DNA from 4 places in the Pseudomonas sp. FP597 genome. Region 2 is predicted to be linked to each of the others. Evidence: predicted binding sites of a transcription regulator. Region 2 holds the regulator's gene; each other region holds the start of a gene.
What was found. The regulator FliA, encoded in region 2, starts transcription of late flagellar genes. The targets are predictions, from matches to a motif close to CTAAAGTTTNNNNNNNNNNNGCCGNTAA.

Region 1: PSH66_RS00600 (methyl-accepting chemotaxis protein) is a predicted target of FliA. The motif match lies at 1,014-1,041, and genes of this name have one in related genera.
Region 3: PSH66_RS11665 (methyl-accepting chemotaxis protein) is a predicted target of FliA. The motif match lies at 1,285-1,312, and genes of this name have one in related genera.
Region 4: PSH66_RS16030 (methyl-accepting chemotaxis protein) is a predicted target of FliA. The motif match lies at 2,862-2,889, and genes of this name have one in related genera.

Annotation. Positions count from the first base shown of each region.
Region 1 is NZ_CP117432.1:122,653-130,300, forward strand. Features, by position in the region: rRNA gene PSH66_RS00585 (23S ribosomal RNA) at 1-367, shown strand, start outside; rRNA gene rrf (5S ribosomal RNA) at 525-640, shown strand; rRNA gene rrf (5S ribosomal RNA) at 747-862, shown strand; gene PSH66_RS00600 (methyl-accepting chemotaxis protein) at 1,152-3,032, shown strand; gene PSH66_RS00605 (SRPBCC family protein) at 3,070-3,534, opposite strand; gene PSH66_RS00610 (amino acid adenylation domain-containing protein) at 3,554-6,934, opposite strand; gene PSH66_RS00615 (diiron oxygenase) at 6,931-7,648, opposite strand, start outside.
Region 2 is NZ_CP117432.1:4,582,091-4,589,738, forward strand. Features, by position in the region: gene PSH66_RS20840 (flagellar motor protein) at 1-659, opposite strand, end outside; gene PSH66_RS20845 (chemotaxis response regulator protein-glutamate methylesterase) at 659-1,786, opposite strand; gene PSH66_RS20850 (chemotaxis protein CheA) at 1,835-4,066, opposite strand; gene PSH66_RS20855 (protein phosphatase CheZ) at 4,078-4,866, opposite strand; gene PSH66_RS20860 (chemotaxis response regulator CheY) at 4,885-5,259, opposite strand; gene fliA (RNA polymerase sigma factor FliA) at 5,428-6,168, opposite strand; gene fleN (flagellar synthesis regulator FleN) at 6,165-6,998, opposite strand; gene flhF (flagellar biosynthesis protein FlhF) at 7,103-7,648, opposite strand, start outside.
Region 3 is NZ_CP117432.1:2,490,858-2,498,505, reverse strand. Features, by position in the region: gene PSH66_RS11675 (carbohydrate porin) at 1-334, shown strand, start outside; gene PSH66_RS11670 (SDR family NAD(P)-dependent oxidoreductase) at 379-1,110, shown strand; gene PSH66_RS11665 (methyl-accepting chemotaxis protein) at 1,352-2,980, shown strand; gene PSH66_RS11660 (fumarylacetoacetate hydrolase family protein) at 3,058-3,903, opposite strand; gene PSH66_RS11655 (GntR family transcriptional regulator) at 3,989-4,732, shown strand; gene PSH66_RS11650 (YbhB/YbcL family Raf kinase inhibitor-like protein) at 4,947-5,417, shown strand; gene PSH66_RS11645 (AraC family transcriptional regulator) at 5,417-6,238, shown strand; gene PSH66_RS11640 (ACT domain-containing protein) at 6,400-6,792, opposite strand; gene PSH66_RS11635 (M20 aminoacylase family protein) at 6,825-7,648, opposite strand, start outside.
Region 4 is NZ_CP117432.1:3,490,096-3,497,743, reverse strand. Features, by position in the region: gene PSH66_RS16040 (DUF411 domain-containing protein) at 1-188, opposite strand, end outside; gene PSH66_RS16035 (SRPBCC family protein) at 264-728, opposite strand; gene PSH66_RS16030 (methyl-accepting chemotaxis protein) at 810-2,804, opposite strand; gene PSH66_RS16025 (aldo/keto reductase) at 2,944-3,939, opposite strand; gene PSH66_RS16020 (LysR family transcriptional regulator) at 4,055-4,972, shown strand; gene PSH66_RS16015 (hypothetical protein) at 5,081-5,275, shown strand; gene PSH66_RS16010 (fe2+ zn2+ uptake regulation protein) at 5,277-5,657, opposite strand; gene PSH66_RS16005 (hypothetical protein) at 5,864-6,022, shown strand; tRNA gene PSH66_RS16000 (tRNA-Cys) at 6,098-6,171, shown strand; gene PSH66_RS15995 (hypothetical protein) at 6,396-6,641, opposite strand; gene PSH66_RS15990 (GNAT family N-acetyltransferase) at 6,642-7,178, opposite strand; gene PSH66_RS15985 (LysE family translocator) at 7,541-7,648, shown strand, end outside.

The DNA.
Region 1 (7,648 bases), 2.1 Mb from region 2:
CCCAAGGGTATGGCTGTTCGCCATTTAAAGTGGTACGCGAGCTGGGTTTAGAACGTCGTGAGACAGTTCGGTCCCTATCTGCCGTGGACGTTTGAGATTTGAGAGGGGCTGCTCCTAGTACGAGAGGACCGGAGTGGACGAACCTCTGGTGTTCCGGTTGTCACGCCAGTGGCATTGCCGGGTAGCTATGTTCGGAATAGATAACCGCTGAAAGCATCTAAGCGGGAAACTAGCCTCAAGATGAGATCTCACTGGGACCTTGAGTCCCCTGAAGGGCCGTCGAAGACTACGACGTTGATAGGTTGGGTGTGTAAGCGCTGTGAGGCGTTGAGCTAACCAATACTAATTGCCCGTGAGGCTTGACCATATAACACCCAAGCAATTTGCTGACCTGAGAAGGCACCAGATTGCGGTGTGTGAAGACGAGATGAACCGAAAGTTCGACGCTCACAAAACACCGACAGCTGTCACATACCCAATTTGCTGAAGCGAGGCCATCAGGTCACGACTCAGTACCCGAATTTCTTGACGACCATAGAGCATTGGAACCACCTGATCCCATCCCGAACTCAGAAGTGAAACGATGCATCGCCGATGGTAGTGTGGGGTTTCCCCATGTGAGAGTAGGTCATCGTCAAGATTAAATTCCGAAACCCCATTTGCGAAAGCAGGTGGGGTTTTGTTTATGTAGAAGTCCTTGATTTTAACCGGCACGTTGCGATGCAACGGTCTGGTAAACAGAATTTCTTGACGACCATAGAGCATTGGAACCACCTGATCCCATCCCGAACTCAGAAGTGAAACGATGCATCGCCGATGGTAGTGTGGGGTTTCCCCATGTGAGAGTAGGTCATCGTCAAGATTAAATTCCGAAACCCCTGTCTGCTGACGCAGACAGGGGTTTTGTCGTTTTGAAGGGTTGATCCGTACTCGTCGGATCCCCCGACTTCGCGCCGCGAAGCTCTACCGCCTGTCTATTTCTTATGCGGGAAAAACATTTTTCCCGATATCACCTAAGTTTTACCTTTCTGTGGCCGAAAGCCTGATGAGCCATGCGTGCACCGAAATAGAGCAGCTCCTAAGCCGTCTATATCGAACAAGGAATGTTCCTCTCGGCACGCTCCCCCCATTTGGCAAAAGAAGTCGATGAAATGAATCTCAAGTTCAGTCATAAAATTCTGTTGGCCGCGTCAGGCGTTGTGGTCCTAGCCTTCGCGTTATTCACGCTTTACAACGATTACCTGCAGCGCAGTACGATCAAACAGAACCTGGAGTCATCCATTCAGCAATCCGGTGAGCTCACCGCCAGTAGTGTGCAGAACTGGCTCAGTGGCCGAATACTGGTCCTTGAAAGTCTTACGCAGAATTTCGCCCATCAAGGCAATGCTGCGGACCTTCCAGGTCTGGTCGATCAGTCGGCGTTCACCTCGAACTTCCAGTTCACCTATGTTGGGCAAACCAATGGTGTATTCACCCAGCGCCCGGATGCAAAGATGCCCGATGGCTATGACCCTCGTCAGCGCCCCTGGTACAAGCAAGCCGTGGCTGCCGATAAACCCATGCTCACGCCACCCTATATGGCTGCAGTGGGTGGGCAGATCGTCACCATCGCCATGCCGGTGAAAAAGAATGGCGAGCTGCTGGGTGTCGTCGGCGGTGACCTGAGTTTGCAAACCCTGGTGAAGATCATCAACTCCGTGGACTTCGGTGGCATCGGCCATGCGTTCCTGGTCAGCGGCGATGGCCAAGTCATCGTCAGCCCTGATCAGGATCAGGTGATGAAAAACCTTAAGGACATCTACCCGGGCACCAGCGTGCGGATAGAGAAGGTTAACCAGGATGTCGTTCTCAATGGCCAGGATCGTATTCTGTCATTCACGCCTATCAGCGGTTTGCCGGGGGCAGATTGGTACATCGGCCTGTCGATCGATAAACAAAAAGCCTACGCCCCTTTGGGTAAGTTCCGGACTTCTGCGTTGATCGCCATGGTGATCGCCGTGGTCGCAATTGCTGTGCTCTTGAGCCTGCTTATCCAAGTGTTGTTACGACCTCTGAATACCATGGGCGTCGCCATGCAGGATATCGCGCAGGGCGAGGGCGACCTGACTCGCCGTCTGGCTGTCACCAGCAAGGACGAGTTCGGCGAAGTGGCAAGCGCGTTCAATGAGTTTGTGGAGCGTATTCACGCGTCGATTTCTGAGGTGTCTTCGGCAACGCGCCAGGTTCACGATCTGTCCCAACGCGTGATGGCTTCTTCCAACGCATCGATCATCGGCTCGGATGAGCAAAGCGCCCGCACCAACAGCGTCGCTGCAGCCATCAACGAGCTGGGCGCGGCCACCCAGGAAATCGCACGTAACGCCGCCGATGCTTCACAGCATGCCAGTGGCGCCAGCGAACAGGCTGACGATGGGCGCAAAGTGGTTGAGCAAACCATTCTGGCAATGTCTGAGCTTTCACAAAAGATCAGTTTGTCCTGCACCCAGATCGAAACCCTGAACGCCAGCACCGACAACATTGGCCACATTCTTGACGTGATCAAGGGCATCTCCCAGCAAACCAATTTGCTCGCACTCAACGCAGCGATTGAAGCAGCCCGTGCAGGGGAGGCCGGGCGTGGGTTTGCCGTCGTTGCAGACGAGGTGCGCAACCTGGCTCATCGCACCCAAGAGTCGGCCGAAGAAATTCACAAGATGATCACCTCGCTGCAAGTGGGCTCGCGCGAAGCGGTGACCACCATGAATGCCAGTCAAACGTCCAGCGAGGAAAGCGTTCAGGTGGCCAACCAGGCCGGCGAGCGCCTTATCAGCGTGACGCAGCGGATCGTTGAAATCGACGGAATGAACCAGTCGGTCGCCGCAGCTACCGAAGAGCAGACTGCGGTGGTGGAAACGCTCAATGTCGACATCAACCAGATCAACCTGCTGAACCAGCAGGGTGTGACCAATCTCAACGAAACCCTCAAGGACTGCGATGCCCTGTCGCAGCAGGCCAATCGGTTGAAGCAACTGGTCGACAGCTTCAAGATCTGATCCGCTGATGATGGAGTAGGAGTGAGCGGTTTCGCTCCTATGGCTTGACCAGCAAGCGTCGTACATTCTCCAGGGCGCTGCTGGCGAAGTCTTGCACAAACTGCTCAAACCCCTCCTGTGCGGCGTCCATGGGCTCTGCAATGATGGTCCAAGTTACTCTGGAGCATTGTGCTCCAAGTGCTTGGACGCTGATCGCTGCCCACAACCGCGCCACACCGAGGGTGTTGTAGATCGTGGTCCAGGTCATGTGCATAGCCTGTTCATCGCGACTATTGAGTTGCTCGACGACACAGTTGCCATCGCGAAAATTTTTTTTGCGCAAAGCGCCCACACCCGTGCCGATCATTTCAATGTGCATAAGGGCAGGAATGAAGGCATCAAAGCCTGCAAACTGCCCCACTACACTCCACAGCCGACGGGCGTGGCAATCAACCACGGCAGAGGCCACAATCGGCACGCTGCTCGGGTTGCGGATTAACGTATCGGGTTGCAGCGGTTTCATAAGAATGTCCTGAAGCGGTTCATAGAAAGCTGATGGCCTTGAGGTAGTTGCAGCCTTTGCTGAGTAGCGTTGCGTCTTTTTCGGGATACTGCTCTCCCATTTTCTGAACACCGCGTCGTGCGTTGTCATGAAGAATCATCGACGTGTCTCCTATGTCGTCATCCAAGTGATCCAGATAAAAGCCCAGTACACCGAATAGAGCATTGTCCTGACCCACGGCTCTCAGAGCCTGCTGCCACTGCTTGATGTCCACCCGCTCGAACGGGTAGCCGGCCCCGCTGAAGGCGTCCAGGTAATGTTCCCAGCTCAAGGGCTGAGGGTTGTGCAAGTTGAAGACGTTGTCATGGGCTTGGAAGCTGGCGCAGTGGACGGCAATGAAGCGACTCAGGAAGTCCACTGGCATCAAGTCGAAGTTCAGCTCCAGGCGAGGCAGCACACCCAGTTGCAGCGACCCCTTGAGCATCAGCATCAGGCGGTTTTTATGCGGCTGGCAGACACCGTTACGGCTGTTGAAACTGATGTTTCCCGGCCGGAGGATATTCACCCAGGCGCCCTGTTCGACGGCACGCCCCAGCAACCGCTCCGCGACCCACTTGGACAGGTTGTAGCCATTTCTCACATACAGGGGCAGGGTCGCGGCGGCGGGTTCCTCAAGAACATGCCCCTGCGTGTCGATGCTGCTGGAAGCCGACAATGTCGAAACAAAGTTCAAGACTTTCTTACTGTGGGTTTCGCACAAACGCAGGCACTCGAATATGGGATCGACGTTGTCCTTTGCCAGTGAGGCGTAGTCCATCACGTGGTTGACCTGTGCTGCGTTGTGCACCAGCACACCAAAGTCCCTGGCGAGGGATTCATATGCCTCGGTCGTCAAGCCCAATCGCGGCAAGCTGACATCGGCAGCGAAGACCCGCACGCGGCTCAAATCCAGATGTTCCAGGCGGTATTCGCGCAATGCCTGGGTAAACCGGGCCATTGCAGACGCCCCCGGCTGCTCGCGTACCAGGCAGGCCACTTCGATTGCGCCATCCGCCAATAGCGCTTCGACAATATGCACGCCGACGAAACTGTTGGCCCCCGTCACGATCATTTTTCGCGGGTCTCCCGCGCAGTCCTCGTCCAGCGCGCTGATCGCCCACTCCCGCTGGGTATCCTCCAGCGCCTGGGCGCTGGAGGTGTCCGGTAGCTCACCATCCTCAAGCAACGTGGCGAGGGCACGGATCGTCGGCACTTCGATGAAATGGCTCAATGCGAAACTACGGCCAAACTGCTCGCGCACACGCAGCAGCAAGGTCGACAGCAAAATCGAATGGCCGCCGAGATCGAAGAAGCTGCCATCGATGGATAACGCGCCAGAGGGCAATTCCAGCAGTTCGCGCCACAACTGAGTCAATTGCGCTTGAAGCGCAGTGTTTGCATCGTCGTGGACAGGTAGGTGGGAACGAGGCGGCAGCGCCATGGCCAATAGTGCCTGGCGGTCGACTTTGCCGTTGATGGTGCGTGGCATGCCTTGCAACGCGACCCAGGAGGCAGGTTGCATATACTCCGGTAGCCACTGCCGTGCGTGTTGCTTGAGGGCTGGCATACTGGCGCCGGGCTCGGGTTGGGCGGCAAAACCGTGGATCCTGTCATCACGATCGATGATCACTGCCACTTGTCGATACAGCCGACTGTCGCGCAAGCACTGCTCGATCTCCCGGGGCTCGACCCGAAAGCCGCGAATCTTCACCTGATTATCGCGCCGCCCGCCCAGCAGGATGCCTGTAGGTGTCCACTGAGCCAGGTCGCCGCTACGGTAGGCGCGAAGAACCTGGCCACTGGGTATCGACAGCTCGACAAACGCACTCTCAGCCTGCCCAGGCGCATTCACGTACCCCAGGCTCACCCCAGGTCCGACGATGTAAACCTCGCCCTGCACCTGCTCATCCACCGGTTGCAGGTTGTCGTCGAGGATCAGCACCTGGCTGTTGGCGATGGGCACGCCAATGTTTCGGTTGCTGTCTGCCGGTTGCAACCTGCGGTGAGTCACCAGCACCGTGGTTTCGGTGGGGCCATAGAGATTATGGAACTGGCACTGCCCGGCCAATCGCTCGATGACAAGGGGTTCGCAGACATCGCCACCCGTGAGCAAGTGAGTGACGCCAAGCGGTTGATCCAGCGGCAGGATATTGAGCAGGGCGGGCGGCAGGAAAGCATGGGTGATGGACTGCCGGCGCAGTAGCGCCATCAGTTGATGAGGGTCGCGTCGTTGCTCCTCGCCGGGGACGATCAACTGGGCACCGGCGATCAGCGCCGGGAAGATATCAATCAATGACGAGTCGAAACTCAACGGTGAAAACTGCAGAACGCGGCTGTGCTCGTCCAGCGCCATACAGGTGCCGAACCATGCCGTGAAATGCGCCAGGTTGGCTTGGCTGAGCAGTGCGCCCTTGGGGCGACCCGTGGTGCCTGATGTATAGAGCACCATGCACGGCGCATCGGGGTCGGGCCGATGCTGCGTCAGATCGGATACGCTGTCGGCGTTTCGTGGCCTGATAGCACTGACATCCAGCGCAATGAAACGCTCGCGCAGTAAGTGCCGACCGGCATCCAGCAATACGCCTGCCCTCGCATCTTCGAGCATGGCCTGATGGCGTTGAGGTGGCTGTTCGGGTTCCAGCGGCAGGTACACCGCGCCACTGCCCAGTACCGCAAGGATACTGGCATACAGCTCGATAGACTTTCCCAAGCACACGCCGACTACGGCTGGGGTTTCGAGCCCCTCCAGCGCTGGCCGCAATTGCTGTTGAATCGCCATTGCGCGGCTGCGCAGTTGCCGGTAGGTCCATGCCTTGCCGGCAATGTTCAACGCCGTTCGTTCGGAAAAGGCCTGAAGGCTCGCCTGTAAACGCTCGATCATCGGCACTTGGGCTTGTCGGCTTAGTCCTGGGTCAAAGGTACGGTTGAATCGATGTAAAAACGCCAGCGCCTCCAACCCTTGCAGGCTTTGTTCGGGCCAGTCGGTGGCGATGGCTGTCATGGCGAAATATTCGAGGTCTCGTGAAAAACAACTGACCTGCGCCGCCACCCAATCCACCAGCGTGCTGGTCGCCCGTTGACGCATTCGTTGACCATTGCCGCTGGGCTCTGCGGCGACGTCCAGTACGGCCAATACAGCTCGGTCACGGTCGTAGAGGCGCAGCTGCAAGGCGGGCAACCCATACTCGGTGATGGGCCCCACACCCAGGCGCAGGTTGATGCACATCGTTTTGCCCACATGGGCCGGAAGAGGTTCGCTGCCATCATCAATCCACAGGTCGATGGCCTCATTACCCGAGACGTGGCCGTACTGTTCCAGCACCAGCCTGATCGCGTCCAGGGCTTTGCTGGAACCGTTCCAGCCGATCCTCAGGCGCTTCATGCCCGCACCGGCAAGAGATCGTTCAGCGCTCGCGCCACGCTCGGCGTTTGCAGCAAACCGCTGTGTTGCAGGAAAGCCATGATATTGCCCATCAACGGATGCTGACGGGTGATGGGAAACGCAAGCGCCCTGATTTCATCGCTCAATGCGCTGCGTACGCGTGCGCTGACACCCAGGTGCTCGATCAGTTGTAGATCAAAGCTCTTTTGCAGGTCGTTGGTCAGGTAACGCGCCAGGAACGTCGGCAGTACTTGAGCGATGCCGTCACGGTCATCCGGGCTCGCGGCCTGCCAATAAAGGCGCACCAACCGAGTCCAGAATTGTGCGTGACGGCCCTCATCAAACAGGTGGTCGGCCATCAAGCCACGTAGGGAGGCTTTGACGCTGCTGTCCTTGGAAAACGCGGCTACATCCTGGGTGACTGTGTTTTCGGCGATTGCCACGCCGATCAGTTCCACGGCATCGCGCAGATGGGCCGGCGCCTCTGCCTGTGCTGTCGGGAGTGCGCGGCTCAGTTCGATTTGCTCAGGCAACTGGAGCGGCTGTATGCCCGTCATGGCTACGGTTTGTTGCAGTAAGTCCAGGGCGACCAAGGCGTGGTAATCCTCGTCCACCACGACCGTCATTGCATCAATTCGACAGGCGAGGGGGAAGGGCAGCGAGAAGCGATTCTTGGCAATGCGGCGTGCGGTCCTGTCGACGATCTCGGTTTCG
Region 2 (7,648 bases):
ATTTCACGGTAACGGGACTGGCGCATGGCAATCGACTTGAGCTTGCTCGCCACCGGCAGCAGCACCAGGTTGGCACTGGCCACACCGTAGATGGTGGCGACAAATGCCACGGCAATCCCGCTGCCCAGTTGCGAAGGGTCAGCGAGGTTGCCCATCACGTGGATCAGGCCCATCACCGCACCGATGATGCCAATGGTCGGCGCGTAGCCGCCCATGCTTTCAAAGACTTTGGCGGCGTTGATGTCACGGCTTTCCTGGGTGTAGAAATCCACCTCGAGGATGCTGCGGATCGCTTCCGGCTCGGCGCCGTCCACCAGCAACTGCAAGCCTTTGCGCGAATAACTGTCGGGCTCGGCATCGGCCACGCCTTCGAGGCCCAGCAGGCCTTCCTTGCGGGCGGTGAGGCTCCAGTTGACCACGCGGTCGATGCCACCGGGCAGGTCGACACGCGGCGGGAAGATGATCCAGATCATGATCTGCATCGCACGCTTGAACGAACTCATCGGCGACTGCAACAACGCGGCGCCCACGGTGCCGCCGATCACGATCAGCGCCGCCGGACCGTTGGCCAACGCACCGAGGTGGCCGCCTTCGAGGTAATTGCCGCCAATGATCGCGACAAATGCCATGGTAATGCCGATCAGGCTCAACACGTCCATCAGAGGCAGGCCTCCACCAGGTGCTTGCCGATATCGTCCAAACTGTAGACGGCGTCGGCCAGGTCAGCCTTGACGATGGCCATGGGCATGCCATAGATCACGCAGCTGGCTTCGTCCTGGGCCCAGATCGCGCTGCCGCCCTGCTTAAGCAGGCGCGCACCTTCGCGGCCGTCGGCGCCCATGCCGGTGAGTACCACCGCCAGAACTTTGTCGCCGTAGGATTTGGCCGCCGAACCGAACGTGATGTCCACGCACGGTTTGTAGTTGAGACGCTCATCGCCCGGCAGGATTTTGATCGCGCCACGGCCGTCGACCATCATCTGCTTGCCACCCGGCGCCAGCAGCGCCAGGCCAGGACGCAGGATGTCGCCATCCTCGGCTTCCTTGACGCTGATGCGGCACAGCTTGTCCAGGCGCTCGGCGAAGGCTTTGGTGAACGCGGCGGGCATGTGCTGGATCAATACGATCGGTGCCGGGAAGTTGGCCGGCAGCTGGGTCAACACCCGCTGCAAGGCGACCGGGCCACCGGTGGAGGTGCCGATGGCGACCAGCTTGTAGGCTTTGCGCTTGGGTGCCGGCGAATGCGCGGTTGCCGGCGCCGAGGCCCGTACCGGTGGCGGCGCGGGTCGTGCAAGCGGCGCGGGTGCCGGGCGCCCGAACGAGGAACCGGTGGGCGCGGCCGGTGCCGCCACCGGAGCAGGCGTCGGCGCACTGAACAGGCTGCGACGGTTACTGCGCGAGATGCTGTGGACTTTCTCGCACAGCATCTGCTTGACCTTCTCGGGGTTGCGCGAGATGTCTTCGAAATTCTTCGGCAAAAAGTCCACCGCACCGGCATCCAGCGCGTCGAGGGTCACTCGGGCGCCTTCATGGGTCAGCGAGGAGAACATCAATACCGGGGTCGGGCAGCGTTGCATGATGTGCCGGACTGCCGTGATGCCATCCATCATCGGCATCTCGTAGTCCATGGTGATCACGTCCGGCTTCAGCGCAATGGCTTGATCAATCGCCTCTTTGCCGTTGGTGGCCGTGCCGACCACCTGGATGCTTGGATCGGCGGAAAGAATTTCCGAGACGCGGCGGCGGAAGAAACCCGAATCGTCCACCACCAGGACCTTGACTGCCATAAACACTCCGTTAGGTGGGGCGAGCGAGACCGCCCTGCCCCACCAGAATCAAATACGCCGAGCGGCGTAACGCTTGAGCATGCTCGGAACATCGAGAATCAGCGCGATCCGACCGTCACCGGTGATGGTCGCACCCGACATGCCCGGGGTTCCCTGCAGCATTTTGCCCAAAGGCTTGATGACCACTTCTTCCTGACCCACCAGTTGATCGACGACAAAGCCGATACGCTGGGTGCCCACGGACAGAATCACCACATGACCTTCGTGCTGCTCCTCGTGAGCCGCCGATGCCACCAGCCAGCGCTTGAGGTAAAACAGCGGCAACGCCTTGTCGCGCACGATCACCACTTCCTGGCCGTCCACCACGTTGGTGCGCGACAGATCGAGGTGGAAGATCTCGTTGACGTTGACCAGCGGGAAGGCGAACGCCTGGTTGCCCAGCATCACCATCAGGGTCGGCATGATCGCCAGGGTCAACGGCACCTTGATGACGATCTTCGAGCCCTGGCCCTTGGTCGAGTAGATATTGATCGAGCCGTTGAGCTGGCTGATCTTGGTCTTCACCACGTCCATGCCGACGCCACGGCCCGACACATCGGAAATCTCGGTCTTGGTCGAGAAGCCCGGGGCGAAGATCAGGTTGTAGCACTCGGTGTCGGTCAGGCGGTCGGCGGCGTCCTTGTCCATCACGCCACGCTTGACCGCGATGTTGCGCAATATCGTCGGGTCCATGCCCTTGCCGTCATCGGTGATCGACAGCAGGATATGGTCGCCTTCCTGCTCCGCCGCCAGAATCACCTTGCCGCCACGGGACTTGCCCGAGGCTTCGCGTTCTTCCGGCGTTTCGACGCCGTGGTCGACCGCGTTGCGCACCAAGTGGACCAGCGGGTCGGCCAGGGCCTCGACAAGGTTTTTGTCGAGGTCGGTTTCTTCACCCACCAGTTCCAGGTTGATCTCTTTCTTCAGCTGGCGCGCCAGGTCACGGACCAGGCGCGGGAAGCGGCCGAAGACTTTCTTGATCGGCTGCATCCGCGTTTTCATCACCGCGGTTTGCAGGTCGGCGGTGACCACATCGAGGTTCGACACCGCCTTTTGCATGGCCTCATCGCCACTGCTCAGGCCCAGGCGCACCAGGCGGTTACGCACCAGCACCAGTTCGCCGACCATGTTCATGATGTCGTCCAGGCGCGCGGTATCGACGCGCACGGTGGTTTCGGCTTCACTGGCGGGTTTGTCCGCAGGCGGTGCCGCGGCGGCGGCACGTGCTGGGGCTGGGGCCGGCGTTGGGGCCGCTGCCGGAGCAGGAGCCGGTTTGGCGGCTGGAGCGGCGGCTTTGGCCGGCGCGGCGGCTTTGGCGACAACCGGTGCGGGCGCAGCGACGGCTGCCGTCGAGACGGCTTCGCTGAACTTGCCCTTGCCGTGCAAATCGTCGAGCAGGGCTTCGAATTCGTGATCGGTGATCAAGCCATCAGCGGCGGGCGCAGCGCTGGCTGCAGGCGCGGCGGCGGTGGCGGTGGCAGCGACTGCCGGCAAGGCGTCGGCGGCAAACGTGCCTTTGCCATGCAGTTGGTCGAGCAACGCTTCGAATTCGTCGTCGGTGATGTCGGTGCTGACAGGCGCGGCCGGTGCAGCCGGTGCAGAAGCGGCAGGCGCGACCGCATCGGCAGCGAACTGGCCCTTGCCATGCAACTGGTCGAGCAGCGACTCGAATTCCGCGTCGGTAATGTCTTCGCTGGTCGGCGCCGCTGCCGGGGCCACAGTGGCCGGCGCTTCGGCTTCGGCCTTGACGGCACTGAGCGAGTCGAGCAGCTGTTCGAACTCAGTGTCCGTCACATCGGGCTCAGGCTCCGGTTCAGGCTCCGCTTCGACCACCGGCGCCGCCGAGGTGTCCGCAGGCTCCGCATAGCGCGCCAGGGCGGCCAACAGTTCCGGCGTGGCTGCGGTGATCGGGGCACGTTCACGCACTTGGCTGAACATGCCGTTGACCGCATCCAGTGCTTCGAGAATCACGTCCATCAACTCCGAATCAACGTGACGCTCACCCTTGCGCAGGATGTCGAAAACGTTCTCGGCGATGTGGCAGCACTCCACCAGCTCATGGAGCTGGAGGAAGCCGGCGCCCCCTTTTACAGTGTGAAAACCGCGAAAAATTGCATTGAGCAGGTTCGCATCATCTGGGCGGCTTTCCAGCTCGACCAGTTGTTCGGACAGTTGCTCTAAAATTTCGCCGGCCTCTACAAGGAAATCCTGAAGGATCTCTTCATCGGCGCCGAAGCTCATGTGGGTGCTCCTTAGAAGCCTAAACTGGATAACAGGTCATCTACGTCATCCTGACCTGACACAACGTCTTCACGTTTATCGGCATGAATCTGCGGACCTTCACCCTTGGCGAGATGTTTTTGTGGATCTTTTTCCGAGAGGATCGCTTCGCGGTCATGTTCGATACCGGCAAAACGATCGACCTGGCCTGCCATAAGCACCAATTTGAGCAAGTTACTTTCCACTTCGGTGACCAATTGGGTCACGCGCTTGATCACCTGACCAGTGAGGTCCTGGTAATCCTGGGCCAGCAGAATGTCGTTGAGGTTGCTGGAAACCGTACGGTTTTCCTGCTCGCTGCGTGACAGGAACCCTTCGACCCGGCGGGCCAGTTCACGGAACTCTTCAGCGCCCACTTCGCGGCGCATGAAGCGGCCCCAGTCAACGCTCAGGGCCTGGGCTTCGGTGGCCATGCCGGTCACCAGCGGCGTGGCGTTTTCCACCAGGTCCATGGTGCGGTTGGCCGCCGCTTCAGTCAGCCTGACCACATAGGACAGACGCTCGGTGGCGTCGGTGATCTGTGAGATTTCTTCGGCCTGGGGCATGTGCGGGTCAATCTGGAAATTGACGATCGCGCTGTGCAGCTCGCGTGTGAGCTTGCCCACTTCCTGGTACAGGCCTCGGTCACGGGTCTGATTGAGCTCATGGATCAACTGCACCGCGTCACCGAACTGGCCTTTTTCAAGGCATTCGACCAACTGGTGAGCATGTTTTTTCAGGGTGGACTCAAAGTCTCCCTGTGACGTTTCGTTATGCTCCATAGCTCCCCCGCGATGGCATTAGCCGTGGATGCGTTCGAAGATTTTTTCGATCTTCTCTTTCAAGGCCTGTGCAGTGAATGGCTTGACCACGTAACCGTTGACCCCGGCCTGGGCGGCCTCGATGATCTGCTCACGCTTGGCTTCGGCGGTCACCATCAACACGGGAAGGCTGCGCAGTTTTTCGTCGGCGCGCACGTGGCGCAGCAGGTCGATACCGGTCATGCCCGGCATGTTCCAGTCGGTTACCAGAAAGTCGATGCTCCCGCTGTTGAGGATCGGAATCGCCGTCAGGCCGTCATCCGCCTCGACCGTGTTGGTGAACCCAAGGTCACGCAACAGGTTTTTTATGATCCGCCGCATCGTTGAGAAGTCATCAACGATGAGGATTTTCATGTTCTTGTCCAATTCGACCTCCAAGCAGTCTTAAACGCGCCCAGCACCTGGACGCGCCATTTCAATCAACAGGCATTACACAAATAGGACTGCCGGGGCCACCACGGGCCGAACCACGAAAATCAAACGCCCTCGCGGTATCGCTTTGCAGTGTCCCCACACTGCCTGTCAGCGCGCTCGCCACTCTCCCAAACGCCCCCGCAAACGGGCGGCGCATTGGCTGTGCAACTGGCTGACCCGCGATTCGCTGACACCCAGGACCTCACCGATTTCCTTGAGGTTCAGCTCTTCGTCGTAGTACAGCGCCAACACCAATCGCTCACGTTCCGGCAAATTGGCGATGGCGTCCGCCAACGCACCCTGGAAGCGTTGATCTTCCAGGTCGCGCGACGGCTCCATGTGTGCGCTCGCGCCGTCCTCGTGCAGCCCTTCGTGTTCGCCGTCCTGCAACAGGTCGTCGAAACTGAACAGGCGGCTGCCCAAGGTATCGTTCAAAATCCCGTAATAATCGTCGAGACTCAATTGGAGTTCGGCCGCAACTTCGTGATCTTTAGCGTCGCGACCGGTTTTTGCTTCAATTGCCCGAATTGCGTCACTGACCATGCGCGTATTGCGGTGAACCGAACGTGGCGCCCAATCCCCCTTGCGCACTTCATCGAGCATCGCGCCACGAATGCGGATACCCGCATACGTCTCGAAACTGGCGCCTTTGCTGGCATCGTATTTGGTCGACACTTCGAGCAGGCCGATCATGCCGGCCTGGATCAGGTCTTCGACCTGGACGCTGGCGGGCAGGCGTCCCAGCAGGTGATAGGCAATGCGTTTGACCAGCGGCGCATAGCGCTCGATCAACTCACCCTGGCTGTCACGGGCGGACTTCTTATAAGCGTTATAGCCGTTCGCTGTCATAGCACAGGTCCTGCGCTCGTCTGATGCACCAATCGTTCGACGAAAAACTCCAGATGCCCCCGAGGGTTGGCAGGCAAGGGCCAGGTATCGACCTTCTGGGCAATCGCCTTGAACGCCAAGGCGCACTTGGAACGAGGGAACGCTTCGTAGACTGCACGCTGCTTTTGCACAGCCTTGCGCACGCACTCGTCGTAGGGAACTGCACCAACGTATTGTAAGGCGACATCGAGAAAACGATCCGTGACCTTGGTCAACTTGGCGAACAGGTTGCGTCCTTCCTGCGGGCTCTGGGCCATGTTGGCCAGCACGCGGAAGCGGTTCATGCCGTAGTCACGGTTAAGCAGTTTGATCAGGGCGTAGGCGTCGGTGATCGAGGTGGGTTCATCGCAGACCACCAGCAGTACTTCCTGCGCCGCGCGCACGAAGCTGACCACGGACTCGCCGATCCCGGCGGCGGTGTCGATCACCAGCACGTCGAGGTTGTCGCCAATATCACTGAAGGCCTGGATCAGGCCGGCATGCTGTGCCGGGCTCAGGTGCACCATGCTCTGGGTGCCCGACGCGGCCGGCACGATGCGGATCCCGCCAGGGCCCTGCAGCAGCACATCGCGCAGCTCACAGCGCCCCTCGATCACATCGGCCAGGGTGTGTTTGGGCGTCAGCCCCAGCAGAACGTCGACGTTCGCCAGTCCCAGGTCAGCATCCAGCAGCATGACGCGACGGCCAAGCTCTGCAAGCGCCAGGGACAAATTCACTGACACGTTAGTTTTTCCGACGCCACCTTTGCCGCCGGTCACCGCGATCACCTGTACGGGATGCATGCTGCCCATTTTATTTCTTTACCTTGTCTTGCTTAGACGCAGGCTACATGGCTTGGCCGCGTGAATCGCTTGCAGACCATCGATGTAGATACATTTCACGGTGCTCATCGACTTCAACCGACCCGTTTTGCCGGGTGGTGGTAGAGATCGGCGAACATGTCGGCCATCGCTTCCTCGCTAGGCTCGTCTTGCATTTGTACGCTCACGGCACGGCTGACCAACTGATGACGGCGCGGCAGATGCAAATCATCCGGGATCCGCGGCCCATCGGTCAGGTAGGCAACCGGTAATTCATGGCTGATCGCCAGGCTCAACACTTCGCCCAGGCTGGCGGTTTCATCCAGTTTAGTCAGGATGCAGCCGGCCAGGCCGCAACGTTTGTAGCTGTGATACGCAGCGGTCAGAACCTGTTTCTGGCTGGTGGTTGCAAGCACCAGGTAATTTTTCGACTTGATGCCACGTCCAGCCAGGCTTTCCAGCTGCAGGCGCAACGCCGGGTCGCTGGCTTGCAGGCCGGCGGTGTCGATCAGCACCACGCGTTTGCGCAGCAGCGGATCGAGGGCATTGGCCAGGGATTGGCCCGGATCGACGTGGGTCACCGGCACGTTGAGGATACGGCCCAGGGTCTTGAGTTGCTCCTGGGCACCGATACGATAGCT
Region 3 (7,648 bases), 2.1 Mb from region 2:
AGCCGGTCTGACTTACCTGGCGCCCTTTGATCGAGCGCAGGACAAGCTCAATCTCAAAACCAGCTACCTGCAAGTCAATTCCCATCAATTGCAGTTCCAGCAACGCCTGCGCACGGCGGCCGGTGGCGATCCGGAATTGGGCGAGCGCAATGTGTACGCCGTGGAAGCCAACGGCCATTTTGCCCTGACTCGCAACCTGTCCATCGAACCGAGCATCCAATACATCATCAACCCGGACAATTTCTACAACCCAGGCGCGACGCAATTGAGCAACAACGGGTTCGTGGTGGGCCTGCAAGTGGCGCTGGATATCGGCTCGGTACTGGGCCTGTGAGCATGCGGTTTGAATAACACTTTTACTCAGTTCATGAGGTAACGATGACTATGTTCAGCAGCACTCTGTTTGAAGGCAAGGTCGCGCTCGTCAGCGGCGGCACCTCGGGAATCGGCCAGGCGACCGCCGAGTATTTGGCTCGGCATGGCGCCCGCGTCGTGGCTATCGGCTTGGGTGCCGATGCGACCGTGGTCGCCGATGGGGTTCGGCTCGATCTTCGCGAGGTTAACGTCACCGACGATGATGCGCTCAAAGGCGTCATTCAAAGCCTCGACCGCCTGGATATTCTGGTGCCCGCCGCCGGGGGCACGCTGGGCGAAAAGGAGATGGAGTGGGAGGCCTTCAACCAGGTGCTGTCGGTGCAACTCAACGCCGTCTACCGTCTGATCAATCTGGCGCACCCCCTGCTGGCCAGGCAAGGTGGTTCGATCATCAACATTGCGTCGATGTTCTCCTATTTCGGCGGCGGCAAACTCGTGGCCTACTCAGCTGCCAAGGGGGCAATCGTACAGATCACCAAATCGCTGGCCGAGGCGTACGCTCCGGATCACATTCGCGTCAACGCGGTGGCACCGGGCTGGATCACCACACCATTGCTGGCGAAAATCGATGATCAACCGAGGATTGACCGTCTACTGTCACGCACCCCTATGAAGCGATTTGGCAGTGCCGAAGAGGTCGCCAAGGTGATTGCGTTTTTAGCATCGGATGCAGCGTCGTTTGTAAATGGCGTGATTCTGCCCGTTGATGGGGGCTATCTCACCACAGCGATCTGAAGCTGACGACCAGTCAAAACGCGCCTACTCTGTCAGGCGCGTTTATTCTGTGCTTTAAAGATTAGACACGACCTTTCGCTCCCGAACTTCCGTTTTAAACATCATCCTACGCCCTACCCTCCTATCGATATCATCAACCAACTGAACGGTAGACTTTTTAACCTCCCCCCAAAGCTCAAGTATTCCTACCTATCGTCGATACTAACTTCACGGATGGACACTCTCAACTTAAGGACATCGTATGCTCCTGCGAAAACTGAACCTCGCGCCCCGCTCAGCTCTGTGTTTTGGCTTCTTCTGCCTGATCATCATCGCGATGGGATTACTCGCCTTAAGGCAAGCCGAGTTATTGAAGACTGCCGAAAAGTACGTTGAAACCAACGTCTTGCCCAGCGTAAAACTGCTGGGCCAACTAGACCGGGAATTCATAGGCATCAGAGGCAACAATGCTCGGGTGCGCAATCCGATCGAGCCTCAGGAGCGCAAAACCAAGGCGCTCAGCGACATCCAACAATCGCGGCAAGTCATCGATCAATACTTGCAGTCTTTAACAGCACTGATTGTCACGCCTCAAGGTCGCGAAGCGTTTGAACGCCTGCGTGAAACCAAGAGTGACTATTCAAAGGCGCAGGATCAGTATCTCGCCGCCGTGGCCGCGCAGCAATTGGAAACCGCCGTGTCTATCTCAAATGGGCTGATGAAAGATGCCGCCGATCGTGTCGAAGCATCACTGAACAATCTCATCAGCGTTAACGAAAACAAAGCCAAAAAAGCGGGCCGGGATGCTGATGATATTTATCAGCAAACCCAAATAATGGTAGGCGTTTTCTTGGTTGTTTCGGTGGCGGCTTCGTTACTCTTGGCTTGGCTTTACACCCGAAGCCTGACGGTGCCTATTAATGAATCATTGGTGATTGCCCGCCGTATTGCTGCGAATGATCTGAGCCAAGACTTCAATGCGACAGGTTCTGACGAGGCGGCACAACTGGTAAAAGCAATCGCCGCGATGCAGTCAAACTTACGTGATGCCCTGGCACTGATAGGGGATTCCTCCACCCAGTTGGCCGCGACCTCCGAAGAAATGCATGCCGTGACGGAGGGTGCTTCGCGGACCATTCAACGTCAAAATCATGAAATTGAAATGGCCGCCACCGCAGTCACTGAAATGAGCGCAGCCGTGGAAGAAGTCGCAGGCAATGCCGCGTCCACCTCCGTGCTGACCTCACAATCGAGCTCAGCCGCTATCGCAGGTCGTAACCAGGTTAACGAAACGGTCGCGGCCATCAACCTCATGGTCTCCAACGTCCAAAGCACCTCAGGTGAAGTGCAAGCCTTGGCAACCATGGCAACCGATATAAGCAAGGTGCTGGATGTCATCCGAGGGATTGCAGAGCAGACCAATTTATTGGCCTTGAACGCGGCCATTGAAGCTGCGCGTGCCGGCGAAGCCGGTCGTGGCTTTGCGGTCGTCGCTGATGAAGTCAGAGCCTTGGCCCATCGCACTCAAAAATCCACACAGGAAATTGAGCACATGGTCGATTCAATCCAGGCAGGCACAGGCAACGCGGTGACATCGATGAGTCAAACAAGCCTCCAAGCCAGGCAGACACTCGAAATGGCCAATAGCGCAGGTAAGGTGCTCGGCGAGATCACCGACTCGTTGAGTCAAATCAACGAGCGAAACCTGATGATTGCCACCGCGGCAGAGGAACAGGCCCAAGTCGCGCGCGAAGTGGATCGCAACCTCGTCAGTATTCGGGATTTGTCCAGCGAAGCATCGGAAGGATCAAGTCAGACGGCAATTGCCACCGCTGAACTGACGAAGCTGGCCAACGATCTCAGCCATCTAACCAAGCAGTTCAAGCTCTAGACACCCAGATGAGGAGTCCCATCGACGTGCGCTGCGGCGTCGACGGGACGCTCGCAGCACGTCAATGATTGTCGGGTTTAAACGGCCGATACAACCCTTTGCCGCTGCTCGCCAAGCCCATCAATCCACAGGTGGATTTCATCACCCGGTGACAGCCACTGCGGCAGCGGCTTCATGCCCATTCCCACACCCGGTGGCGTGCCCGTACAGATCACATCGCCCGGCTGCAATGTCATGTAGCGGCTGCAGTACGCCACGATTTGAGCCACGGTAAAAATCATGGTTTTCGAATTGCCGGTCTGACGTCGCTCACCGTTGATCTCCAGCCACATATCCAGGTTTTGCGGGTCGGGGACTTCGTCGCGGGTCACCAGCCAAGGCCCAACCGGGCCGAAGGTGTCACACCCCTTGCCTTTGTCCCATTGTGAACTTTGCATTTGGAATGCCCGCTCCGATACGTCGTTGACGACGCAGTAACCTGCAACACAGTTCAAGGCATCCGCTTCAGACACATAGCGGGCTTCACTGCCGATCACCACGCCCAACTCCAGCTCCCAATCCAGTTGGGTAGCGCCACGCGGCTGCTGGATTTCATCATCCGGGCCGTTCAGGCAACTGATGGCCTTATGAAAAATGATCGGCTCGCTCGGAATCGCCATTTGCGCCTCTTCGGCGTGGTCGCGGTAATTGAGCCCGATGGCGATGAATTTGCGCACATGCGCCACGGGCACACCGTAACGAATCCCGCGCTCGACCAGGGGCAAACTGGCGATATCCAACGTCGACAACTGCGCCAGCGATGACGGTGCCAGCACCGCGGCAGTGATATCGCCGACATGCGCGGAAAGATCGCGCACCCGCCCGTTGGCATCTATGACGCCCGGACGCTCTTTACCGCGCGGGCCAAAACGACACAGTTTCATGTGTACCTCGATTGTCTGTCTGTGGAGAAAATCCATCGCTCAAACGCGAGGGCGCTGCCCACTCTGGCGAAGCGAACCCGCCGAATTGAATAAATCCATCATAGAGACTAAAATATATTTTCTGCAACAAAATATATTTTTAGAGATTTGCCCTGTCATGAACGTTCAGCCCGCCAAAAGCCTCACGCAAGCGACCTACGAACGCTTGCGCCGTGATGTTCTATCCTGTGTTTTACGCCCAGGAGACCGCGTCAACGTAAAAGTCGTGGCCGAACGTTATGAGGCCAGTGCGGGAGCGGTAAGAGAGGCATTGTCGCGAATGGTCTCCGAGGGGTTGGTGATTGCCGAGCCCCAGAAAGGCTTTCGCATTTCTGCCGTTTCCCTGGCAGACCTCAACGACCTGACATTCGCCCGTATGGAGATAGAATCAAGTTGCCTTCGGCACGCCCTGGATAGCGGTACCCTTGAATGGGAAGCAAGCCTGATAGTCGCACATCACCGCCTCATAAGAGCTGATCAAAATGATACGGATGAATGGACGGGCGCTCATCATGCTTTTCATGAGGCGTTGGTCAGTGCCTGTCCCAACACCTGGCTATTACGTATTCGCTCGATGTTGTTCGAGCAAACCGCTCGCTATCGCGCGATGTCGATCGCCATGACCGCCACGCAGCGGGACATTAATGGCGAACATCAAGCATTGTTTGACGCAGCCATGGCCAGGGATACAACCCAGGCCTGTGAACTGTTGCAGCAGCATATCCAGACCACCTCCGTCATGCTGATTGAAGGCTTGCAAGCGCTTGCGCAGTTTGCAGAGCCTGTTTGATGACGCTCTCGACCGCTCTTGAAGCCTCATACGATCCTGGCATATTGACTGGATTGCGACGAAAATCGAGCGCTGGCAAACGGTCTTGTCCGACCAGACACGCCAGACTAGCCACTCCAAACCAAGAGGAGTCGGTATGAAAAACTCATATGTCGGCGCGGGCCTTTTTGCCCTTTCACTCATCGCAGCCACTGCATAAGCCCAGTCGTTCACGGTGCAAAGCAGCAGTGTCCAGGACGGACATTTTCAACAGCGTCAATTTGCCAATGTGTTCGGCTGCACCGGCAAGAACCTCTCCCCTGAAATTTCCTGGAGCGGTGCCCCGCCGGACACCCAGAGCTTCGTGGTGACCCTGTACGATCCAGACGCACCGACGGGCTCGGGCTGGTGGCATTGGGTGCTGGCTAACGTGCCTGCAACCGTCAATGAACTGAAGGAAGGCGCAGGTAGCGTCGGTGGTACATTGCCCGCCGGTACGCTGCAGATACGCGGTGACAACGGTATGCCCGGCTATCTGGGTGCCTGCCCACCCGAAGGGCAAACCCACAACTATGTGATCGCGGTATACGCCATGAAAACCGATAAATTGACGCTACCGCCGACGGTCACACCGGCAATGCTTGGCTTCATGGTGCCAGGTGGTTCGCTTGCCAAAGCCACGCTGACGGTACAGGGCGGCCGCTGATGCCATTCACGAACGCTTACGACGCTTTGCGCATCACCCAGCGGCCTGGGGTCGGGACCGCGGGCATCGTTCTTCAGCATGGAAACCTGGAGTTCAAGCGTTTGTATATCGAGAGCCCCATCTTGATCTATGTTGAGCGGGGCTCGAAAATCGTGCGCTGGTCAGGGGGTGAATACCTGATCAGCCCAGGCGAGGCGATTGCCGTGGCGGGTGGGCAATCCTTGGATATCATCAACCGGCTGGCCCAGGACGGCAGTTACCAGGCCCACTGGCTGGTGTGGGACAAAGCGTTGATCCAATCGAACGCTGAAGCCAATACGCACCTGGCGGCCATTCGATACGCTCAACCCATCACAGGCGAAGGTGGGCATTTTGCCGAGTCGTTCAGGCGCGCCATTGAAGCGGTAATAGACAGCACGGTGCCAGACCCTGTCGCTCGGCATCGCGTACAGGAATTGCTGACCTGGGTTGGCGTGACGGGTGGGCGGTTCGAACCGCCGCGCCTGCCGACGATGGCGATCAAAGTGCGGCAACTGATCGCCAGCGACCTGGCAAACGACTGGAGTGCGCTGGAAGTCGCCTCCACCTTTGCGCTCAGCGAAGCCACGCTGCGGCGCAGGCTCGCGGAAGAAGGCACCACGTTCAGTCGCTTATTGATCGATGCACGCATGACCCTTGCCCTGCAACTGTTGCAATCATCCGCGCAGACCGTCATGCAAATAGCGCTTTGCGTCGGCTACCAGACGCCGTCGCAATTTGCCGTGCGTTTTCGTGATCGGTTCGGCTTCCCACCCACGGCGGTCAGAGGGCATCGACGCTGATGTTGCAGACCACCAATTCAACGGGTCGGCGCCATAGCAGGCTTGAGTCCGCAAGGCACGCCGAACTCAGAATGCCATTGGCGGCGACCCACAACGAGAGCGTTGCCAAATCGCGTCTACAGGCCTTGTTTCGTGACAGGCGCCAAAGCGAATGGCCCTCATCAGTCCAGAATCTGATGCCCCGCCACGCGGAGCACAGCAAGCCCTTCGGCAAACTGATCGGCCTTGAGCAGCAGGAAGTCGCCGTCGAATGTCGACACCACAAAAACCCCAAATCCTGCTTCGCTGAGAGGGCGCACCACTGACAGCACGATACCGGTTTCGTCGAAGGCGAAAGGGCCGACAAATTGCACACAATTCCAGTCCCGGTCGATTTTGACACCTTCAGGCACTCGGCTCTGATGGCAGACAATCGACAGTTCATCGGCAGAGCGGGCAATGTTTACAAACCCGTCACCATCGGCCCAAGTCGGGATCGGGGCTTTACTGTCCAACCTGGAAATTGAGTAGCGTTCGGGTAGGACTTTAAGGCGGATGCTTTTGACCAGTTTCATAAAATCTCCAGTTAGATAAGGTTAACGCTATTTCAAGTGGGTAATGGCAGACAGGCCTCTGCCAGACGAACCCAATAGGTCGCGCCGATCGGCAGAATATCGTCGTTGAAATCAAAACTCGCATTGTGCAGCACACACGGCCCGGGACCATGGCCGACGTTGCGATGCCCGCCCTCACCGTTGCCGATGAATACATAGCAACCCGGTTTATGTTCGAGCATGTGGGCGAAGTCTTCGGCGGCCATGGTGGGCTTGCCATTGGTGAGGACTTGCTCTTCACCGACCAATTTGCGTAGAAGCTCGATACAGATGTTTGTTTCGCGTGGATGATTGATCAGCGGTGGATAGTCCGATTTGAACGAGGTTTCAACGCGGCAACCGAAAGCATCGGCAATGTTGTTGGCGATTTCCGTCATGCGCATTTCAATCAAGCTCATGGCTTCTCGGGAAAACGCCCTGAACGTGCCTCCCAAGCAGGCGTCATCTGGAATGACGGTGAGACTGACATCACTGCCTGCATGCATGTTTGTGACGGATATGACCGCCGGATCCTGAGTGTCCACATTGCGCGTGATGATGCTCTGAAACGCTTGGGCAATGTGCACCAATGGCTGCAAAGGATCAGTGCACTGATGCGGCAGGGCGGCATGCCCTCCCTTGCCGAACACGCGAATTCGAAACTCCGTGTCGGAGGCCATCATCGCCCCTGAATGCACAGCGAACTGCCCCGCCGCCAAACCGGGCCAATTATGCATGCCAAACACCGCATTCATGGGGAAAAGGTCGAATAGGCCGTCTTCGATCATGCGCCTGGCCCCGGCATCACATTCCTCGGCGGGCTGAAAAATAAAATACA
Region 4 (7,648 bases), 1.1 Mb from region 2:
ACCGCGCTCATGTCGGCTTCGACATGGTCGTTGACCTTGAAACCGTTGCTTTGCAGATGGCTGATCCACTTTTTGCAGCAGCCACAGTTGGCGTCGCGATGGACGTCGATGGGGATCAATTCGGCGGCCTGGGCCAGGGTGGTGGTGAACAATGCTGAAAGCAGGGCCAATCGCATTGGGGTTTTCATTGAGTCTTCATCCAATACCGTGCAGTAAGCCCGGCATTCTCCCTGCTTTTATGCGTGAGGCGCAGCGGTAATGTTTCAAATTGATGCGAAGGGTGGGTGTTCCAGGCGGTGCTTGAGCCGGTCCAGCGCAACGGCCGACAGTTGGATCATGCGCTCATGCAGGCTGGCCAATTGCAATTCGGTTTCATAGGTCAGCACACGCTTGAACAGCGTGCCGTCGCTATGTGCTTGCAGGAAATAATGAATCGAGCCGTCGACGGCCAGAGACGTGAAGACGGTCTTGAACTCTTCGGGACGCCGGGCGATCTGTACGCGGTAGCTCATGGGCACGCGGATACCCAGCAGGTCGATCATTTCGGTAAAGCGTGCGCCGACGGGGAGGGAGCCGCCGGCGCCGGTGTCGGCACCGAGGGAAGTGGGGTGCCATTCATGCCAGCGATCCGGTTGGGTCACATAGTCGTAGACAGCCTCGATGGGCGCCTGGATATAGCGTTCCTGACTGACCTGCTCCAAGCGGACCGACTGCTCGACAGCGGGCATGGCACACCTCCTGTGTAGCGACTAGGAGCTGTGAGAATAGTCCGACTCCCGCGCATTGCACGGGAGTCTCCAGGCAATTTTTCAGCGAACTTTGAAGCGGCTCATCAATGCAATCACCCGGCCGTTGGCATCCAGCAGGCTTTGCGTATTGGTTTCAGTGGCATGGCCGCTTTCAACCAGCTCTTCGACCATCTGTCGGATCTGCACCATGCTGCGGTTGATCTCTTCGGTCACTGCGCTTTGTTGTTCGGCGGCGGTGGCGATCTGGGTGCTGAGGTTGTTGATATGGCTCACCGAACCGGCCATTTCATCCAGGCCGGTGTTCACTCGTGCCGTGGCATCCGCCGCCGACTGGCAGCTGGCCTGGGTGTTTTCCATCGCGGCCACCGAAGAGCTCACACCGGTGGTCAGGCGCGCCAGCATCTCGTTGATCTGGGAGGTACTGGCCTGGGTACGTGCCGCCAGGGCGCGCACTTCGTCGGCGACCACCGCAAAGCCGCGACCCTGCTCGCCGGCGCGTGCCGCTTCAATCGCGGCGTTAAGCGCCAACAGGTTGGTCTGCCCGGCAATCGCGCCGATCACGCCCAGGGTCTCGGTGATGCGCGCGGCATCCTGGCGCATGTTTTCCACGGTGTGAGTGGCACTGGCGACTTCGCCGATCAAGGCGCTGACGCTGGTGGACGCTTCGCCTACCACCACCCGGGAGCGGTCGGCATGTTCATTGGCGCGCTGGGTGAACGATGCCGTCTCGGCCGCATTTTGCGCAACGTTGTCGGCGGTGGAGCTCATCTCGGTGATGGCGGTGACGGTCTGGTCGGTTTCCGAGGCGTGGCGCACCAGGATCTGGTTGGTGTGCGCCGAGGTCCGCTGCAATTGCTCAAGCCCCGACGACATGGCGCCGGTGGCCTGGGTCACTTCACCGATCATGTCTTGCAGATAGACGATAAAACGGTTCACCGAATGCCCGATCGCGCCCAGCTCGTCTTCGGCGCGAATGGTGATGCGTCGCGTGAGGTCGGCATCGCCGGTAGACAGCGCGTCGATATTGGCTTTCAGGGTTTTCATACGCTGCACCAACTGGCGGATCGCATACGCCGCCAGCAGCACCAGCATCAGCACCATGGGGATCTGCAACAGGGCCAGGCTGCCGAGCACGTCATCGCGCTGGGCGGTGATCAACGAAGTGGGCAGGGCGGTGGCAAGGAACCACGGCGTGCCTTCGATGGGACGCATGTAGAAGGTGCTGGCCACGCCGCCGTTATCGAATTCACTGCGTTGCAGGCCTTTGTCGCGATTGGCCAGGGCCTGGCTGACCTGGGCGGCAAACGCTGAAGTGGCGGTCAGTTCGCTGATGTTCTTCAACACCACCGGGCTGCTCAGGCGGGTACTGTTGCTGATGATCTTGCCGTCGCCTTCGACGATCAGCATCTGCCCGCCGATGTCTTTTTCCTTGGCGGCCACCAGGTCGTTGAAAAAGCCCAGGGTCACGTCGATGGTGGCCACGCCGTAGGCTGCGCCGTCACGCTGGATCGCCATGGCGCAGTTGGTGCGCGGCTCCTGGCTGGCGTCGTCCTTGTAGGCCGCGGCCCAGGCGCATTGACCGCGCGGGGAGGCGAGGCCGCCCTTGTACCAGCTCTGGTCGTAGTAATTGGGCGCGGGGTCGCTGTTCCAGAAGGTGTTCACGGCCAGCTTGCCCGAGGCATCGCGGTGCCAGAAGGTGCTGTGTTTGTTGCGTCCCGGCGTACGCTGGTTGGGCAACGGCCAGATACCGCCACCGAAGACTTTCAGCTCGCCGTATTGATCGACCAGGCCAGGCAGGACCTTGTCGATGGCGTCACTGTCGAGCAACGGGATGGTTTGGGTGATGGTGCGTTGCTGGGCTTGAACCTTGTTCAGTTCGCCCTTGATCTGTTCGGCCACTTCGGCAATGCGGTTGAGCACCACCTGCTCTTCGGTGTGCCTGAGCGTGGGGGCGACCAACTGGCCGATACCGACGACAGTCAACACCAGCAGCACCAGGACGAACAGCACCAGAAACAGGGTATAGCGGGCTTGGATGGAGCGCAGTGGGGGCATGGGGCCGTCCTTACGAAGCGTTTATTGTCGACGCGGCTTTGTTAGAGCTTCGAAGGGCTATCGGCTTGGCGAGGAGGAGCTTTAGGTACGATGGTGCAGAAAAGACGGAGCGCCGACCAGTGGCGCTCCGACGGCCGTTTCAGATATCCAGCATGGCCAAGACTTCTTCGGGGTAGCGCAGGCCCGCCGTTGCATCGGCGGGGAAAATCGCATCCAGCGCAGCCAACTCTGCGGGGCTGAGGGTGATCGATGTGGCAGCCACGTTTTCTTCCAGGTATTTGCGCTGCTTGGTCCCGGGAATTGGCACGATGTAGTCACCTTGCGCCAACACCCAGGCCAGCGCCAGTTGCCCGGCCGTCACGCCTTTGTCGGCCGCGAGGGTTTGTACCTGCTTTACCAGTTCGAGGTTTTTCGCGAAATTCGCGCCTTGGAAACGTGGGCTGAAGCGGCGGTAGTCATCGGCGCCGAAGTCATCCGGGCTTTTCAGCGCGCCGGTGAGAAAACCCCGGCCTAGTGGGCTGTAGGGTACAAACGCGATACCCAGGCGCTGGCACGTCGCGAGGCAGCCGTTGTATTGCTGGTCACGGCTCCACAACGAATACTCGCTTTGCAGGGCACTGATCGGGTGCACCTTGTGCGCGCGCTCCAGGGTGGCGGCCGAGGCTTCGCTCAGGCCCAGGTAGCGTACTTTGCCCTGCCGCACCAGTTCGGCCATGGCGCCGACGGTTTCTTCGATGGCCACTTCAGGGTCGATGCGGTGTTGGTAGTACAAGTCCAGCGTGTCCACGCCAAGGCGTTGCAAGGTGCCGTTGATGGAATCACGGATGTACTCCGGGCGGCCATTCACCCCGCGCAGCGCCGGGTTGGCCGGGTCGCGCACGATGCCGAACTTGCTCGCCAGGAACACCTGGTCGCGCTTGCCGGCAATGGCTTTACCGATCAGTTGTTCGTTGGTGTGCGGGCCGTACATGTCGGCGGTGTCGAGGAAGTTGACGCCAAGCTCCAATGCGCGGTGCAGGGTGGCGGTGGCTTCAGTGGTGTCGCTGCCTGGCGTATAGAAATCGGTCATGCCCATGCAGCCGAGGCCGATGGCGGAAACAGATGGGCCGTTTTTACCGAGTTGACGAGTGTGCATGGTGTTGCTCCGTGTGAAGTAGGCGCCCATTGTCACGCTCGACAAAACCGGGATAAACAGGCTAAAACCGCTATCACTGTTCATGATTTCTAAATAATAAATGGAGCAATCGTCCTTGGACCGTTTCAATGCGATGCGTGTGTTCACCCGTATTGTCGAGCTGGGCGGGTTCGCCAAGGCGGCTGACAGCCTGCAACTGCCGCGTGCTTCGGTGACTGTCCTGATCAAACAATTGGAGGCGCACCTTGGCGTGCAGTTGTTGCAACGCACGACCCGCCAGGTCAATCCGACGTTGGATGGCGCGGCGTATTACCAGCGTTGCGTGCAGTTGCTGACGGACCTGGAAGAAACCGAAGCGGTGTTTTCCACCAGCCGGCGCAACCCGCGAGGTACGCTGAGCATTGATATGCCGTCGGGCATCGGCCGTTTTCTGGTGATTCCCGCATTGCCGACGTTCACTGCGCGTTACCCGCAGATCGAGTTGGAAATCGGCCTGAACGACCGTCCGGTCGACCTGATTCGTGAAGGGGTGGACTGCGTACTGCGCGGTGGCCTGGCGCTGGATGAATCACTGGTGGCGCGGCCATTGGCGATGATGGACCAACTGACCCTGGCCAGCCCCGACTACCTCGAGCGCATGGGCACGCCCGCCACGCTCGATGACCTGGCCGGGCACAGCATGGTGGAGTATGTCTCCACTGTCAGCGGCAAGCGTTTTGGCCTGGAGTTTCAGCTGGCCGGCGAGCTGCGCGCGGTCAACCTGGCGAAAAGGGTGGCGGTGAACAGCTCCGATGGTTATCTCGCCGCCTGCCAGGCCGGGTATGGGTTGATCCAAGCGCCGTATTATCACGCGATCCAGGAGCTGGCACAGGGCACCCTGGTGGAAGTACTGCCGCAACTGGCCGTGCCTAAGATGGCGCTGACCGCGCTGTACCCGCCGCACCGCCAGTTGTCACAGCGGGTGCGGGTGTTCGTCGATTGGCTGGTGGAGTTGTGCGCGCGGCCGGACAGTGGTTTGCAGCGTCGGGCCTGACAGGCGTGCCTTCGGCGTCACGCTCAATCGCAATGTCGTAGGAGCCAAAGTGTTTTCCCGCCTGTAATATGCGGTCCGGCTACTTTCTTAAGGTTCAGGAACCCCGTCATGACTCAAAAGCAACGCTTGAAATACTCGATTCTGATCTCCCTGGTGGTACTGGGCTCGATGTTCGGCCTGTCCTACCTGCAGAACACCGGGGTAATCAGCGAAAAAACCTTCCAGTACATCGCTATTGCGATTGCTGTCGTGGTGGTGGTGATCAACGGCATCATGCGCCGCAAGGTCAAGCCGACCCTCTGAATCAGGCGCGACCTTCGAGTACCTTGGCGGCCTCTTCATGGAGGCTGTAGCTTTTATCGGCATTGAGGGTGATCACGCCCTCACTGCACAGACGCTTGAGCACCTCGCGCACGCTGAGAAACGACAACGGGATGCCCAGCTCCAGCAGATGGCTGTGCACCCCGCGCACCCCGAGGGTGCGCTGGTTGTCGGCAGCGGTGAGCAGGGCGTCGATGACCTTCAGCCGGATCAGGCTGGTGCGCAAACCAAAATACTTGAGCAAATGCCGAATGCGCTGGTTGCCCTGCTGCTCGGGCGACTGCTCGAGCGCGTGCGCGTCGCGGCCGAAATGGGTATCGGCGGCCGCTGAATGTCCTTCCTTGGGCACTGTCGGGTTGTACATGCAAAACTCCTTATCAGAGCCTGATCAGGAAAATGATGGCGCTCTTATGAAATAAGACGAACGAGCGAGCGAAATCATGAAGTGCCGGATGTAGAAATTTTGTCGGTATCGGTTTTGTCACACAGGCAACGGGCTGGATAAGCCGTGCTCGGCGCTGAATTTTCCTTGGTTGTTCGCGCTCAACCGGCGGGGCGGATGCGCCGGAAATGGCCGACGATCAAGGAATAGGGCAGGCACGCAACCCCTTGATGCCAAGGCGAAATATTTTTGAAATCAAGGGGTTGCAGGCAAAAGCAAATGAGTACATAATGGCGCCCATCGAACGCATTGAGGCATTAAAAACTTCAATGTATTCAATGAGTTAGAGTAGAGGCAGGGTTTTACCGCCCACTCAAGTTTTTATGCGGTGAATGTCAGCGGCAGGGGCATTGATCGTTTGAGGCCGAGTAGCAAAATGGTTATGCAGCGGATTGCAAATCCGCCTACGCCGGTTCGATTCCGACCTCGGCCTCCACTCTTGAAAACCCCGTAGATTAGCGTCTACGGGGTTTTTTATTGGCTGTGATTTGGTCATCACTTCCGCAACTTTGCGGGCCGCGAAGCGACCCTCGCTCTTTGTTTACAAAGAGTGGGACTGCTGCGCAGTCCAACGGGAGCAAGCTCCCTCGCCACAGGTACAGTGTTCGTCGTTAACTGACTGACATCAGGGCAAGCCCGCTCCTAAAGTTGTGGGTTTGACTACAACCGGGTAATGCGCTGGGACTTGGCCTCACCGGCGTACACTGCCAGTTTTTCCTGCTGCGCTGCCAGCAACCCAGCCATCTTGAGCAACGCCGCCGTCTCGCTGGGCGTCTTGCCATTGGCCGCAATGGCGGTCAGCTCAACCACCGACCAACCGATGATCGCTGCCGCATCCTCCAGGTCGTAAAACAGTTCCTGCTGCGCGGTTCTGGGGCCGTCAAGGCCCTGTATCAGCTTTTTCATTTACTGCTCCGCTTGGCGCTGATTCAGTTCAAGGCCCATGACAACCATTCCGATTTGCGCGAGGTCCGTACTGAACGGAATCTCACCGATCGGGCGAAACCCAAACCCTTGGTAAAACCGTTGAGCGTGTGAATTGCTCTTGAGCACGTCCAGCCACAGCAAGTGCTCGCCACGCTGCACCGCCTGGTCGCAGATAAACTGCAAAAGCTGCTTACCGTAGCCCCGTCCTGCGGCAGATTTGAGGAAGTAGATTTTTTGCAGCTCTGCGCCCGCTTCTCCGGTGATGGGTGCGGGTGTGGACCAGTTGACCTTGGAGAAACCAAGAGGTGTGCCATCTTCGTCTGAGGCGATAAGCCACGAATGACAGTCGGGAAGGTCAAGCGATCGGCTGAGTGAGTCGCTTGAGAAGTCCTGCGAGAGAAAGTCCTGCATGCCTGCGGGAGACCACAATGTCGAAAAATGCTCCCGGTAGGTCTCGCAGCCGACTGCGCGCAAGGTGTCGAGATCGGCTTCAGTCGCCGCACGAATGTTGATCATGTTTATCTCCGATTGATTCGCGCGATGCACTGATGTGTACCCACTACAACACAAACCCAACCAGGACGTTACCCGCGTTGAGCAATAGGCGAAAACGCGGCCGGCCCTGCACAATGGCCTGCCTGTTTTTTGCCTGCGATAAATCCCGCACAAAGAAAAGCCCGCGTTGGGGAGCGCGGGCTAAAGGGGATGTTCACTAGGAGCTGCATTCACCTTAGGCGCTCGTCTGTGAAAGGTTTGTGAAAGCCCCTCAACTATTTATCGAAGAAGTGTATGCCTTGATTCGACCCTGGCTGTATGGGCCATCGGGCGACATAACCTACTACTGTCGCAGGCATATCTAAGCGTTTGGGTGCGCCATCATGTTTATGTCCAGCAGTCTGCTCTCGGCCTTTGTGCTGTTCGCCTTCGTGTCTTCGATCACGCCAGGTCCCAATAACACCATGCTGCTGGCTTCGGGGGTGAACTTC